DNA from 3 places in the Mesorhizobium sp. M3A.F.Ca.ET.080.04.2.1 genome. Region 1 is predicted to be linked to each of the others. Evidence: predicted binding sites of a transcription regulator. Region 1 holds the regulator's gene; each other region holds the start of a gene.
The links. Region 1 encodes PhoB, which activates phosphate uptake and scavenging genes when phosphate is short. Its sites were predicted from a motif close to TGTCATNNANCTGTCAT; they were not measured.

Region 1 (5,278 bases):
AGTTGCGAGGCGATCTCGGCGGCGTTCTTGCCGAGCTCGCGCGCATCCTTCCACACCGACACAGTCTGCGTGCCAAGCGCAATGCGATTGAGCGCGGCGTGGTCGCCGTCCTGGCCCGACACCGGAACGGTCCCAGCCAGCCCTTGCGCGGTCAGTGCCGCGACGACGCCGCCGGCGGTGCCGTCATTGGCGGCGACCACGGCGTCGATCTTGTTGTCGTTGGCGGTCAGGAACTGTTCCATGTTCTTCTGCGCATTGGCAGGCAGCCAGCCGTCGGTATAGGCCTCTCCGACATTCTTGACCTTGCCGCTGTCGATCGCTTCCTTCAGGACTTCCATCGAACCCGAGAACAGGAAATCGGCATTCGGATCGGAACCCGAGCCCTTGATGAAGACGTAGTTGCCCTCGGGCTTGGCCTTGAACACCTCGCGAGCCTGCATGCGCCCGACTTCCTTGTTGTCGAAGGTCAGGTAGAACACGTCCTTGTTTTCGATCAGCCGGTCGTAGCCGACGACGGGGATGCCTTCGTCCAGTGCCTTCTGCACCGCGGGCCCGATCGCCGAGGCGTCCTGCGCCAGGACGATCAGCGCGTTGGCGCCCTGCGAGATGAGGCTTTCGACATCGGTCAGCTGCTTGCCCGGATTGGACTGCGCGTCGGCGGAAATGTATTTGTCGCCGGCAGCTTCGATCGCCGCCTTCATCGCCGCTTCGTCGGTCTTCCAGCGCTCCTCCTGGAAATTGGACCACGAAACGCCGATGACCTTGTCCTTCGCCTCTGCGACCGGGGCCAACGTCATCGACATGGCGACGCCCGCCAGCATGGCGGCTGCGAATTTCTTCATGATATCCTCCCTGCGCCGTGCGTGGCGCGACCTAGTCTGGCCCGAAGGCCGGCACAAGGCTCTTTTTTTCGAGCCTCGAAAAAATACTGATCCAATGGCGGAGTGCTGTCAACTGCGATTCTGAGGGTTTTTGAGCTGACAGCAACTTTTTTTCGGGTTCCGCAATAAATAATGACAGCTTCGCCTGGTTCTGCCACTATCCACACCTGTCACCCGCTGCCCATGTCATCGGAAAGCCTGCGGTGACTGGGAGGAATGCAAACGATGTCGGTGGGAATCCGCCACGACGACCTGCGTCGGCGCAACCGTGCGATGGTGCTTGCGGCCGTGCGCCGGGGTGGGCAGCCGTCGCGCACGGAGATCGCCGCCACCACCGGGCTCAGCCATTCGACCATATCCGCGATCTCCTCCGACCTTATTCAGGAAGGCATACTCGCCGAGAGCAAGGCGAGCGAGGCGGCAGCGCTGAAGCGGGGGCGGCCACAGGTCGGCCTTGCCCTCAACCCCGAGGCGGCTGCGGTGGTCACGGTGGTGCTGTCGCTGAATTTCCTCTCCGTCGCCGTCATCGACTATGCTGGCCAGGTCATCGCCGAGGAGCAGCGCCGCCTCGACACTCTCACCCTGCCCCGCGATGAACTGATCGGCGAATGCACCGCAATCGTCCGGCGCCGGCTGGAGGACCCCGACCTCGACGTCAGCAGCGTCGCCCGCATCGCCATGGGCATCCAAGGCATCACCGATTCCCATGCCCGCTTGATGCTGTGGTCGCCGATCACGCCGCTGACCGACATTGCCTTTGCCGACATACTGGAACAGGAATTCGGCATCCCGGCCACCATGGAGAACGACTGCAACATGATGGCGGTGGCGCTGCAGTGGCGCGAACCCGAGCGCTACCGCGACAATTTCATCGCCATCCTGCTCTCGCATGGCATTGGCATGGGCCTGGTGCTGAAGGGCGAGCTGTTCACCGGCACCCATTCTTCGGGCGGCGAGTTCGGCCACATGATCCACCGACCCGGCGGTGCGCTCTGCCGCTGCGGGCGGCGCGGCTGCGTCGAGGCCTATGCCGGCAACTACGCGATCTGGCGCAACGCCATGCGGATGGGCGAGGATGCCGAGCCGGTCGACATCGGCGACGCCGACATGCGGGCTCTGGCGGCACGGGCACGCGAGAATGACGGCCCGGAGCGCGAAGCCTATCGCCGGGCGGGAGAGGCGCTGGGCTTCGGCCTCGGCAGCCTGTTCGCGCTGATCGACCCGGCGCCGGTCGCCATGGTCGGCGTCAGCGCCGCCGCCTTCGACCTGATCGAGCCGGCGCTGCGCGCAGCCATCGCCCAGACCGCCGGCGGCCAGCATTCGAAGTCGATTTCCTTCGACACCGAGCCGAATGAATTGCCGCTGATCCGCGAGGGCTGCGCCGTCCGCGCGCTGACCTTCGTCGACCAGGAGATCTTCGCGCCGGGCATCCAGGCACGGGCAGGCGCCGGAAAGAACGTGGCGTGAGCCAACGCTGCTTCGATAGATCGCCACCAATGCTGAAGGTTGGCCGGGCGCCCTCGAGGTCGGCATAAGGGTCGCCGCCGGACCTAATCCTCCCTTATCGCGTAGCCCGCCCCGCGAATGGTGCGGATGACATCCGGCATGCGGCCGTTGTTGACCGCCTTGCGCAGGCGCCCGACATGCACATCCACCGTGCGCTCGTCGATATAGATCGTCTCGCCCCAGACATTGTCGAGCAGCTGGCTGCGCGAGAACACGCGGCCGGGATGGCGCATCATGAATTCGAGCAGCCGGAACTCGGTCGGTCCGAGCCGGATCTCGCTCTTCTTGCGGTAGACACGGTGCGATTCACGGTCGAGCACGATGTCGCCGACCTTGAGCACGCTGGACAGCACCTCCGGCTTCGCGCGGCGCAGCAGCGCCTTGACGCGTGCCATGAATTCCGGCGTCGAGAACGGCTTGACCAGATAGTCGTCGGCGCCGGTCGACAGCCCGCGCACCCGGTCGCTCTCCTCGCCGCGCGCGGTCAGCATGATGATCGGCAGCCGCTCCGTCTCGGGCCGCATCCTGAGGCGCCGGCACAGCTCGATGCCGGAAACCGCCGGCACCATCCAGTCGAGCACCAGCAGATCGGGCACGTTCTCCTGCAGGCGGATCTCGGCCTCGTCGCCGCGCGTCACCACTTCGACCTGATAGCCCTCGGATTCGAGGTTGTAGCGGAGCAGCACGCCCAGCGGCTCCTCGTCCTCCACCACCATGATGCGTGGCGCGATCATTGGAAATTCACCCTTGTCGTCAGGCCGCCGGCGCCGACATCTCGTCCTGCTTCGGACGGTTTGCGGGCAATTGGGTGCCGGTCAGCACGTAATAGGCGTTCTCGGCGATGTTGGTCACATGGTCGCCGATGCGCTCCAGATTCTTGGCGCAGAACAAAAGGTGCGTGCAAGCGGTGATGTTGCGCGGATCTTCCATCATGTAGGTCAAGAGCTCACGGAAGACCGAAGTGTACTTGACGTCGATGCGCTCGTCGTCGTTGCGCAGCCTGGCGAGTGCCGCCGCGTCGCCCGCCGCATACTCCTCGATCACGCCCTGCACCTGGATCAGTACAAGCTGCGCCATGCCGTCGATGGAATGCGAGAGGTCGCGCGGCGCGGCGCTGACGCCGACGGTGCCGACGCGCTTGGCGATGTTCTTGGCGAGGTCGCCGATGCGCTCGAGGTCGCCGGCCATGCGGATGGCGCCGACCACATTGCGCAGGTCGTCGGCCATGGGCTGCCGCTTGGCGATCAGGGTGATGGCGCGGTCGTCGAGCTCGCGCTGGCGGGCGTCCATGATGGCGTCGTCGGAGACCACGCGCTGCGCCATCGCATTGTCGGAATTGAGCAGTGCCTTGGTCGAGGCGCCGACCATCGCGCCGGCAAGATCGCCCATGTCACGGATGAGCCGGCTGATCTGGGCGAGATCCTCGTCGAAGGAAGCGACCGTATGGGCCATGATTCATGTCCTCGTATGAGATCAGCCGAAGCGGCCGGTGATGTAGTCCTGCGTGCGCTTCTCGCGGGGCGAGGTGAAGATCTTCTCGGTGCGGTCGAACTCGACCAGCTCGCCGAGATACATGAATGCCGTCTGCCGGGACACGCGCGCCGCCTGCTGCATGTTGTGGGTGACGATGACGATCGTGTAGTCGGCCTGGAGTTCGTCGATCAGTTCCTCGATCTTGGCGGTCGACAGCGGATCGAGCGCCGAGGCCGGCTCGTCGAGCAGGATGACCTCGGGCTTCACCGCCACGGTACGCGCGATGCAGAGCCGCTGCTGCTGGCCGCCGGACAGGCTCTGGCCGCTGGCGTGAAGCTTGTCCTTGACCTCGTTCCACAATGCCGCGCGCTTCAGCGCCTGCTCGACGCGGCCGTCCATCTCGGACTTGCTGATCTTCTCGTAAAGCCGGACGCCGAAGGCGATGTTCTCGTAGATCGACATCGGAAACGGCGTCGGCTTCTGGAAAACCATGCCGATCTTGGTCCTGAGCAGGTTGAGGTCCTGCGAGCGGTCAAGGATGTTCTTGCCGTCGAGCAGCACCTGGCCCTCGGCGCTCTGCTTCGGATAAAGTTCGTAGATGCGGTTGAAGACGCGCAGCAGCGTCGACTTCCCGCAGCCCGACGGCCCGATGAAGGCGGTGACGCTGCGTTCGGGCAGCGTCAGGCTGATATCCTTCAGCGCCTTCGATTGGCCGTAGTAGAAGTTGAGGTTCTTGACCTCGATCTTGGCCTTCTCGACGGCTGCTTCGGCCACGTTCAAATCGGTGGACAACATCGGTTTCATCTGTCCTCTCTGCGTCCGGTAAGGCTGCGGGCGAAGATGCTCAGCCCGAGAACCGTCAGGGTGATTACGAGGGCGCCGGTCCAGGCCAGTTGCTGCCATTCCTCATAGGGGCTGAGCGCAAACTGGAAGATGGTCACCGGCAGGCTGGCCATCGGCGCGTTGAGATTGCTCGACCAGAACTGGTTGTTGAGCGCGGTGAAAAGCAGCGGCGCCGTCTCGCCGGAAATGCGGGCGATCGCCAGCAATATGCCGGTGACGATGCCCGACAGCGCGGCGCGATAGGCGACGGAGCGGATGACGATCCAGCGCGGCGCGCCGATCGCCGTGCCGGCCTCGCGCAGGGCGTTCGGCACCAGCAGAAGCATATCCTCGGTGGTGCGCACGACCACCGGAATCACCAGAATGGCAAGCGCGAAGGCGCCGGCGATGGCCGAGAAATGCCCCATCGGCCGGACCAGGAGCTCATAGACGAACAGGCCGACGATGATCGAGGGCGCCGACAGAAGGATGTCGTTGATGAACCGCACCACCGTGGTGAGCTTCGAGAAGCGCCCGTACTCGGCCATGTAGGTTCCGGCGAGCACGCCGATCGGCGTGCCGACGACGATGCCGAT
Region 2 (5,278 bases), 690 kb from region 1:
GAACCCGCCTGAGGACATCAACGTCATCATCGAGGTGCCGATCGGCGGCGAGCCGATCAAATACGAGATGGATAAGGACGCCGGCACGCTGTATGTCGACCGCTTCCTGCACACCTCGATGCGCTATCCCGGCAATTACGGTTTCGTGCCGCATACGCTGTCGGGCGACGGCGACCCGATCGACGTTTTGATCTGCAACACGCGCGCGCTGGTGCCGGGCTGCGTCATCAATGTGCGGCCGATCGGCGTGCTGATCATGGAAGACAATGCCGGCCAGGACGAGAAGGTGATCGCGGTGCCCTCGCCGAAGCTGACGCTGCGCTATGAGAACGTCACCGAATACACCCACCTGCCCGAGATCACGCGCCAGCAGGTGCAGCACTTCTTCGAGCACTACAAGGATCTCGAGCCCGGCAAATGGGTCAAGATCGAGGGCTGGCACGATTCCAAATACGCCAAGAGGATGATCGTCGAGGCGATCGAGCGGGCGAAGACGGTCAAGTAGTCAGTTGTCGACCCGGCCAAAGTCGGGGACGCTGCCGATCACCTCACGCTTGTCCTTGCCGCAGGCGAAGCCCTTCGCCTTTTCATCGGCGAGTTTGCGCGCCTGATCGTTGGCCTGGGGATTGCCGGTGGCGAGCACCAGGCCGATCGTGCAGCCGCCATGCTCTTCCGGCTGCGCCACCTTGGCGACGACCAGCACCTCGGTCGGCTTGTTCTCGTTGTCGGGATTGCTGATCTCGCGGCGATGAATGACGGCGAAGGGCACGGCTTTGTCGCCATTGGTCTCGATCCGCCATTCGACCTTCGGCCCCGCGGTGTTGAGGCCGGAAAAGCTCTCCCAGACGGCGGTCATGTCGTCGGAGGGAAAGCCGTAATAGAGGGATTCGCGTGCGTCGTCGTAAGCGATCAGCACCGGATAGCCGCGATAGCCCGAGCAGGCGAGGCTCGCCCAGTCGCCTTCGCCCTCCTCGGATTGGGCGTAGGTCACGCAGTCCTTCTTCCAGTCGAGATCGGTGTAGACGCTGGAAATCTCGCCCGCACGCGCCGCCTGGCAGAGACCGGCAACGGCAAGCGAGATCAGAAGAGCACGCATCGCTGACAACTCCCATTTGAGTTGTCGAAGCGTAGCGCCACCCGCTATTTCTTCAAGCTCGCTTCGACCAGCAGGTCGGCGTTGCGGGCGACCGATGCCGCCGGTCCGCCGAGGCCGAACAGCTGGCCGCTGATATAGGCGCCTTCGATGAGGAGCAGCAGACCGTCGCCAAGCGTGTCCGGGTCCGCCGCGCCCATCGCCGCCGCCATGGCGCGCAGGCGCCGGCGCAGGCCCTGCTTGTTGGCCTCGCTGACGACGCGCGCCGGATGGCCGTGCTCGGGATATTCGACCGCGGCGTTGGTCATGCCGCAGCCGCGGTAATCCGGCCGCTGCGTGCGTTTGCCGACGCGGGTCAAAAAAGCACCGATCTGCGCGCGCGGGTCACCCGGATGGGCCTCGACGGCCTCGTCGAAGCGCTGCCAGAATTCGCGATCGTATTGGCGCAGGTAGGAAGCCGCGAGCTGGTCCTTCGACGGAAAGCTGCGGTAGAGGCTGGGCTTGGTCACACCGGCGCGCTTGACGATCTCGTCGACGCCGATCGCCCGGATGCCTTCGCGATAGAACAAGTCGCGCGCCACGCCGAGGATTTTGTCGGCGGCCTTCGGCGTCGAGGCAGGCGCCTCGCTGATCGATCCTTCAATTTTATTGTCCGATGGCATCAACCAACTCGCTTGACAATGTTACTGACCGGTACGTATGTATGGCGCCATCCCATTGCAACGTACCGGTCAGTAACATGATAGCTCAGTCCCGCCCGTTTGGCCAGCGCTACGCTTTTGTCGTCGTCGCGGTCATCTTCTTCTGCCTGCTCATCGCGGCCGGGCTCCGCTCGGCGCCGGCCGTCATGATGCTGCCGCTGGAAGAGAGTTTCGGCTGGCGGCGCGACGTCATTTCGATGGCCGCCGGCGTCGGCATCCTGCTCTATGGCCTGACCGGCCCGTTCGCCGCGGCATTGATGGAACGCATCGGATTGCGCCGCACCCTGCTTGCCGCGCTGCTGATCATGTCGGGCTCGACGGCGCTCAGCCTGCTGATGAGCAAGCCCTGGCATCTCTTCATCACCTGGGGCGTGTTTTCCGGCATCGGCTCGGGCGCAGTGGCAAGCGTGCTCGGCGCCACCATCGTCAATCGCTGGTTCAAGACCAATCGCGGCCTCATGATGGGCCTGATGTCGGCGTCGAGCGCCACCGGCATGCTGGTGTTCCTGCCGCTCATCGCCTCGCTGGCGCAGGCCGGCGGCTGGAAGCCGGTGGCGATCGCCGTCTCGATCGCGACGGCAGCGCTGGTGCCGCTCGTCCTTCTGCTGGTGCCGGAGCGCCCGGCCTCGATCGGTCAGGTCCGCTACGGCGCCGACGCCGACGACGTTCCGCCGGTCTCCCCCGCTTCGCAGGGCAATTTCCTGACGCACACGCTGAACACGCTTCGCCGCGCTGCCGGCACGCGGGTGTTCTGGTACCTGTTCGCCACTTTCTTCGTCTGCGGCTTCACCACCAATGGTCTCGTCGGCACCCATCTCATCGCCTTCTGCGGCGACATGGGCATCGGCGAGGTGCAGGCGGCCGGACTCTTGTCGATGATGGGCATCTTCGACCTGATCGGCACGACGCTGTCGGGCTGGCTCACCGACCGCTTCGATCCGCGCAAGCTGCTCGGCGTGTATTACGCCGTGCGCGGCCTGTCGCTGATCTACCTGCCCTATTCCGGTTTCTCAGCCACCAGCCTGATCATCTTCGCCGTGCTCTACGGGCTCGACTGGATCGCCACGGTGCCGCCGACGCTGCGGCTCGCCAACGAGGCCTTCGGCGACCGCAGCGGTCCGATCGTGTTCGGCTGGATCGTCGCCGGGCACCAGGTCGGCGCGGCAGCGGCAGCAGCCTTCGGCGGCACGATGCGCGAACTCCAGGGCAATTACGAGCTTGCCTTCTTGATAGCGGGCATGACCGGCATTGCCGCCGCCTGCATCTCGTTGCTGATCAACACCAGCAAGCCGGCCTTCGAGGCGGAACCGCAGGCGGCTTGAGGCGCCAATCTCCCCCCTCGAGGGCCCTCGAGGGGGGAGATCGCCTGTTCACTGTTATCAAAACTTCATGGTTCCGAGATGCGCCTGAAACATTGAGGCGGGAGCTTGGCCGGCGATGTTCAATGCCATCCCGGAGACAGCCATGAACAAGTTCTCGTTGACCCGCCGCGCTTTCGTCACTTCGGCCAGCGCACTCGGCCTTGTCGGTGCCTCCGGGCTCGCGCTGCCTTACTATTCGCGCGCCAGCCAGCGGCCAGTCTTCACCCATGGCGTCCAGTCGGGCGATGTCGATGCCACGTCCGGCATGGTCTGGACCCGCACCGACCGCCCGGCTCGCGTCATGTTCGAAGTGTCGTCGACGGAGAGCTTCGCCAACGCGACCAAGCTCGCGCCGCTCGATACGTCGCCGGCCAGCGACTACACGGTGAAGCGGCTGCTCGCCGATCTCGCCGCCGACCAGGACATCTTCTACCGCATGGTCGCCGCCGACCTTTCTGACATCAACGCTGTCTCCGAGCCGATCGTCGGCCGCTTCCGCACCGCGCCTGCGTCCAAACGCGATATCCGCTTCGCCTGGTCGGGCGACACTGCCGGCCAAGGCTGGGGCATCGACGAGACCGGCATGAAGACCTACGCCACGATCGGCAAGCACACGCCCGACTTCTTCCTCCACTCCGGCGACACGATCTATGCCGACGGCGTGATGAAGGACGAGGTCGACCTGCCCGGTGGCGGCAAGTGGAAGAACGTCGTCATGATCGACGGCAAGCGCAAGGTAGCCGAGACGCTGGATGAGTACCGCGACCAGTGGAAATACAACATGATGGACAAGAACGTGCTGGGCTTGAGCGCGATCTGCCCGACCTTCTACCAGTGGGACGACCATGAGGTCGTCAACAACTGGTCGGATTCGAAGGATCTCACAGCCGACGACCGCTACTCGGAAAAATCCATCCATGTGCTGGCGGCCCGCGCGGCGCGCGCCTTCCACGAGATGACGACGATCCGCTACGAGCCGTCGGAACCGGGTCGCGTCTACCGCAAGATCGCCTATGGACCATTGCTCGACGTGTTCTTCCTCGACATGCGCTCCTATCGCGGCCCGAACGGCCCGGGCATGGAGGACACGATGACGCCGCAATCGCGCTTGCTCGGCGAGCAGCAGACCAAGTGGCTGAAGCGCGAGCTCGCCAATTCCAGGGCGACCTGGAAGATCATCGCGGCCGACATGCCGCTTGGCCTCGTCGTCTGGAACGACGCCGCCAAGAAAACCGGCGCCGAGGCACTCAGCAATGGCGACAACGGCTTGCCGAAGGGCCGGGAGCTCGAGATCGCCGACCTGCTGCGCTATATCAAGAATGCCGGCATCAGCAACACGGTATGGCTCACCGCCGACGTGCACTATACGGCGGCCCACTACTATAACCCCGACAAGGCGCAGTTCCAGGATTTCAGCCCGTTCTGGGAATTCGTCTCCGGCCCGATCCACGCCGGCACCTTCGGCCCCAACAATTTCGACATGACTTTCGGGCCGGAGCTCAAGTTCATCAAGGCGCCGACCGCCGAGCAGGGCCAGAACCTGCCGCCTTCGGCGGGCCTGCAGTTCTTCGGCCTGGTCGACATTTCCGGCGCCACCGAACAACTCACCGTGCGGCTGATGGACCGCGACGACAACGAGCTCTACAAGGTCACGCTCGATCCTGTGCGGTCGGCCTAATCTGAATACGTCGGCGGGACAGCACCCCCCTCTGCCCTGCCGGCCATCTCCCCCTCAAGGGGGGAGATCGGATTTCGCATTAGCTTTCGCCAATTTCCAACGCTGCAGGACGCGGCGGTGGGGGCAAACTGCCAATCTCCCCCTTGAGGGGGAGATGCCCGGCAGGGCAGAGGGGGGTGCTGTCCCGCCAGGGTTCCTGTGGCGCCGTCGTCAATCCGGGTAGCAGGTCGAGGGAATATTCGGCCAGACGGCCGTGTCGCAGTTGGCCGCCTGCTGCCGCTGCTTGAAGGCGGCGCTGACCGGGCCGGTGACGATCGGGTCGACGCCCTCGGGGGCGTCGGCGAACATCTGCTGAGCCGTCTGCGTGCCGGACGGCCGCGCCGGATTGGCTTCCTTCAAGGCCGCGGCCGACTGCGCGGCTCCTGCCGCGATGAGGACGCCAAGC
Region 3 (5,278 bases), 1.0 Mb from region 1:
GCGGCGGGATCGTCGGCTTTGGTGTCGGCGGTCGCCGTCGCGAAAACCTGCGACGCCGCATCGTGCTTTCCGAAATCGAGCCGATTTCGGGCCGATGCGGTCGCGACTCAGCCCTGCGAGTTCTGCGCCACGGTGGCCTTGAGGCGCACGCCCCTGCCGCCGCGCTCGCTGGCCTGGTTCTCGCCGATCAGTTCCACCCCGGCCTCTTCCAGCGCCTGGATGACCTTCATCAGCGTGTCGACCACGCCTCTGACGACGCCTTCACTCGCCTCCATGCGTTGGATCGTTGGAAGCGAAACGCCGGCTCGTTCGGCAAGCGTTTTCTGGTCGATACCGGCCAACGCCCTCGCGGCGCGCATCTGCGCGGCAGTAATCATCGGCCAGAACCCTTGTCTGAGTCTGCAGTATCAATGGATAATACAGATATCATGATGGTTCAAGCATCATCAACGATGGATAAAACATGGGCTACTCGCTGTCGGTCACCACCTTGCGCCGCTGCAGCAGGCGCGCGGCAAGCCAGCACAGCATGGCCCAGGCGAAGCCCGCGCACCACCCGGCAAGCACATCCGACGGCCAATGCACGCCGAGATAGACCCGGCTGGTGCCGACCAGCACCGTGATCAGCACGGCGAGGCACAGGACGAAGATCTTTGTGGTCCGGTCCGGCAGGAACCGCGCCGCCAGCGAGCCGAGCGTGAGATAGGTGATTGCCGACAGCATGGCATGGCCGCTCGGGAAGGACAGCGAAGTCTCGTCGACCAGATGCGAGACGAGGTCGGGCCGCGGCCTGTCAACTTCGAACTTGAGCAAGCTGGAAACGACTTGGCCGCCCGCCACCGCCACGAACACAAAGAGCGCCGTCGTCGGCCGGCGGATCAGCAGAAGATAGATGATGACAGCGCCGGTGATCAGCACCAGCACGCTGGTGCTGCCGAGCGCGGTGATGTCGCGCACCGCCCCTTCCAGCCACGCCGGGCCGATCGGACTGTCCGGCTGTCCGGCATGGCGGAAAGCGAGCAGGATATCAGTGTCGAAGCCATGTGGCGTCGTTGCCCGCGCCACCTCCATCAGCTCCAGCAATCCCCATAGCCCGCCGGCGATCACCAGCCCGGCCAGAAGCACCGGAAACTCGATCTTGTTGAGCAGCGCGCTTGCGGCGGATTTCATTCGCTCAGGCCCAGAGCCGCTGCATATAGGGCCCGAGCGTGATCAGCGCCACGGCGGCGATCGCCAGCACGACGCCGGTCGCTTGAAAGACATTGAGCCGCTCGCCGAAGAACAGCAACGCCACGATATTGACCGAGACCAGCTGGATCACCGCCGACAGGCTGAACGACACCGACATGCCGAACTCGCGGATCAGCCTCAGCATGATCAGGTTGCCGAGCGAGTAGAGCGCCAGCGTCAGCACGATCTTACCGAGGCTCGGCGCCAGTCCCCATTGCTTGGCGGCGGTTGCCGCCAACAGGAAGATCACCGTCGAGACGCCGAGCTGCGCCAATCCCCAGAAACTCACCTTCGTCCCTCCGAACCGGCGTCGCCGTGCCTGCTGCGTCCTTGTTTCCCAACCGCGCGAAACCGTCAAGCTGAGCGCGAGCCGGGCAAGCCGCTCCCGGGCATCAGCCGGCAAAGCAGCGCTGCAACCCCTGCGCTGTCACGAAAGTGTGATCCTCCGGCTATACGGGTCCCAAGGTCGCAGACCCAGCCATCTCAAGCAGCCAGAGGACAGCTCATGACCGATTCCCCTGAAACCCGCTTCCGCACCAGCCAGCTCGAGGACAATGACGGTCCGCCCGTCAATCCCACCGACAACCGCACCATGGGCGAGATCATTGCCGCGCGGTTCTCGCGCCGCGGCTTCCTCAAGGGATCCCTGGCCATTTCGGCCATTGCCGCCACCGTCAGCCCGCTCGCGCTGGTCGCAGCCGACGAAGCGCGTGCCGGTGAGGCTTCCGCCTTCAAGTTCGACGAGCTCGAGGCCGGCATCGACGACAAGCACCATGTCGCGCCGGGCTACGATGCCGATGTGCTCTTGCGCTGGGGCGATCCGCTCTTTGCCGATTCACCGGACTTCGACCCGACCAAGCAGTCGGCCGATGCTCAGGCCAAACAGTTCGGCTACAACAACGACTATGTCGGCTACATCGCTATCGACGGCTCGGCCGAGCACGGACTGCTGGTCGTCAACCACGAATACACCAACCCGCACCTGATGTTTCCCGGCATCGTCAAGATCGTCGACAAGGACGGCAAGAAGACCGCCGAGGTCGCGCCGCTGAGCAAGGAGCAGGTCGATGTCGAGATGGCCGCCCACGGCGGCACCATTGTCGAGATCCGCAAGGAGGGCGGCAAATGGCAGGTCGTGCGCGACGGCAAGCTCAACCGCCGCATCACCTCCAACACCGAGATGGCGCTCTCCGGCCCCGTCGCCGGCCACGACCGCGTCAAGACCAATGCCGATCCGTCCGGCACCAAGGTCATCGGCACCCTCAACAATTGCGCCGGCGGCGTCACGCCCTGGGGCACCTATGTGATGGCCGAGGAAAACATCCACGGCTATTTCTCGGGCGACCTGCCGGAGGGTCACAGGGAAGCGGCCAACTACAAGCGGCTCGGCATTCCGGAAGGCGCCTATGAATGGGGCGCGCATTACGACCGCTTCAATCTCGCCAAGGAGCCGAACGAAGCCAATCGCTTCGGCTGGATCGTCGAGGTCGACGTCAACGACCCGAATTCGGTGCCGCGGAAGCGCACGGCCATGGGCCGCTTCAAGCATGAGGGCGCCGAATCGATCGTCGCCAAGGACGGCCGCGTCGTCTTCTATCTCGGCGACGACGAGCGCTTCGACTATGTCTACAAGTTCGTCACCAAGGGCGCGTTCAACGCAAACGACCGTGCCGCCAACATGAACCTGCTCGACGACGGCACGCTGCATGTCGCCAAGTTCGCCGAGGACGGCACCGTCGAATGGATGCCGATCGTGTTCGGTGAAGGTCCGCTGACGGGAGAGAACGGCTTCGCCAGCCAGGCCGACGTGCTGATCGAGACGCGCCGCGCCGCCGACCTGCTCGGCGCCACCAAGATGGACCGGCCGGAAGACATCCAGCCCAATGCCGGCAACGGCAAGGTCTATGTCATGCTGACCAACAATTCGAAGCGCAAGGCCGACCAGGTCGACGCCGCCAACCCGCGCGCCGCAAACGCCTTTGGCCACATCATCGAGATCGTCGAGGACGGCGGCGACTTCGCCGCCGCCAAGGGCAAATGGGAAGTGCTGCTGAAATGCGGCGATCCTTCCGTGGCCGATGTCGGCGCCACCTTCTCGACCGCCACCACCGCCAATGGTTGGTTCGGCATGCCGGACAATTGCGCGGTCGATTCGGCCGGCCGGCTCTGGGTCGCGACCGACGGCCAGGGCCCGAAGGCCACCGGCCGTACCGACGGCCTCTGGGCCGTGGATACCGAAGGCGCCGCGCGGGCGACCTCGAAGCTGTTCTTCCGCGTGCCGATCGGCGCCGAAATGTGCGGCCCGCTGTTCGCGCCCAACGACCAGACCGCCTTCGTCGCCGTCCAGCATCCGGGCGACGGCGGCGAGGACTGGGAAGGCTTCGGCCGCCCGTCCTACTACGAGGACCCATCGACGCGCTGGCCGGACTTCAAGCCGGACATGCCAGTGCGGCCTTCGGTCGTCGCCATCACCAGGCAGGGCGGCGGCAAAATCGCCGTCTGACACGCCGAGGCGCTCGACGGGGCACCGTCACAGACGTTGGGGACTGGCCGAAGCCTCCCCGACGTGCTGATTTCCAGAATGACCACAGCATCACGTCACCGCCGGTGGTGGTGACGTCGGCCACTGTCGTCGCCGACTTTTGGCCTTCATTCCAGCCCGATTGCATCCTATATGGCGCTGGCGCGACAGGTGGTTACGTCGCGCCAGGCGACTGATTCGAGGGTCTCCACCTATCGCTAAGCGGAAACCCGGCCGTGCCCCCACTGCGCATCCACATCGACAGGTTTCTCGACGCCGCAGCGCCCAAGGTGCAGCGGCGCGAGCTCACCCATCTCGAGCGCCTGGCGCTGGTTCGTCGGCACGGCGACTTCTCGCTCGCCTATTCGACCGCCGTTCAGCAGAAACTCTCCTATTTCAGCGACGGCGACGGCTACATCGCCTTCGGCACCAAGATGAAGCATCACTTCGCTCTCGGCGATCCGGTGGTGCATCCGTCGGACCGGCCCGGTTACATCAAGCGCTTCGTCGAGGCGGCCGGCGGTCCGTGGTTCGTGCAGATCGGCGCTGCGACGGCAAAGGTGCTGGCCGGCCTCGGCTATCAGGTCAACCGGCTCGGCATCGACACCAGGCTGCAGTTGCCGGCGCATGATTTTTCCGGCAGGCGCAACGAGACCGTGCGCTATTCCGAGCGCTGGCTGACGAAGAAGGGCTTCACCTTCGCCGAGGACAGACGCGGCCTGTTTCTCGACGAGGTTTCCAGGCTGTCCGAAAACTGGCGCCGCGAGCGCATCGTCAAACGCTGGGAGATGGGCTTTCTCAACCGTCCCTTCGCCGAGCATCTCGGCGCCGACATGCGCCGCTTCGTCCTGCATGGTCCGGACGGCGAGCTCGTCGCCCTGCTCGATTTCGATCCGCTGTTCAGCGGCGGCAAGATCATCGGCTACACCACGGCCTTCAAGCGCAAGCATGTCGACGCCACGTCCCATGCCGAAATCGGCCTGACGAAATTTGCCGTCGACCGCTTCCGCGAGGAAGGCATCTCGGTGGTCACGCTGGGCCTGTCGCCGCTGCTCGACGTCGAGCCGAGCGGGTTTGCCGAATCGAGCTTCTGGCGCAGCACCTTCCAGCGTGCCTACCGATCGCCCTGGGTCAACCGCTCGCGCTTCAACCTGCAGGGCCAGGCTGCCTTCAAGCGTCGCTTCCACGGCGTGGAAGAGCCGACCTACATCGCCTTCCGCAAGGGCACGCTGATGGAGATGCTGGGGCTGTTGCGTCTGATCAAGGCGATTTGAAGCGCTGTTTCCTCGCCCCCGCCAAGGGCGGGGAAGAGGAACCGCCCTTGCTCAATTCCTGAGCCGGTACCCTGTCTTGAAGATCCAGGCCACGATCGCGATGCAGGCGGCCAGGAACACCAGCGTCATGCCGAGGCTGACGCCGACCGAGACGTCCGCCTTGCCGTAGAAACTCCAGCGGAATCCGCTGATCAGATAGACTACCGGGTTGAACAGCGTGACCGTCTTCCAGATGCCGGGCAGCATATGGATC

Region 2: EJ074_RS17460 (alkaline phosphatase) is a predicted target of PhoB. The motif match lies at 3,169-3,185, and genes of this name have one in related genera.
Region 3: EJ074_RS15865 (PhoX family phosphatase) is a predicted target of PhoB. The motif match lies at 1,656-1,672, and genes of this name have one in related genera.

Annotation. Positions count from the first base shown of each region.
Region 1 covers NZ_CP034451.1:4,328,423-4,333,700, reverse strand. The annotation lists gene xylF (D-xylose ABC transporter substrate-binding protein) at 1-842, opposite strand, end outside; gene EJ074_RS20675 (ROK family protein) at 1,107-2,348, shown strand; gene phoB (phosphate regulon transcriptional regulator PhoB) at 2,432-3,121, opposite strand; gene phoU (phosphate signaling complex protein PhoU) at 3,141-3,842, opposite strand; gene pstB (phosphate ABC transporter ATP-binding protein PstB) at 3,861-4,664, opposite strand; gene pstA (phosphate ABC transporter permease PstA) at 4,661-5,278, opposite strand, start outside.
Region 2 covers NZ_CP034451.1:3,641,615-3,646,892, reverse strand. The annotation lists gene ppa (inorganic diphosphatase) at 1-505, shown strand, start outside; gene EJ074_RS17475 (hypothetical protein) at 506-1,096, opposite strand; gene EJ074_RS17470 (TetR/AcrR family transcriptional regulator) at 1,141-1,755, opposite strand; gene EJ074_RS17465 (MFS transporter) at 1,833-3,116, shown strand; gene EJ074_RS17460 (alkaline phosphatase) at 3,259-4,833, shown strand; gene EJ074_RS17455 (hypothetical protein) at 5,044-5,278, opposite strand, start outside.
Region 3 covers NZ_CP034451.1:3,326,923-3,332,200, reverse strand. The annotation lists gene EJ074_RS15880 (helix-turn-helix domain-containing protein) at 108-377, opposite strand; gene EJ074_RS15875 (phosphatase PAP2 family protein) at 469-1,170, opposite strand; gene EJ074_RS15870 (hypothetical protein) at 1,175-1,519, opposite strand; gene EJ074_RS15865 (PhoX family phosphatase) at 1,736-3,733, shown strand; gene EJ074_RS15860 (phosphatidylglycerol lysyltransferase domain-containing protein) at 3,988-5,025, shown strand; gene EJ074_RS15855 (ABC transporter permease) at 5,077-5,278, opposite strand, start outside.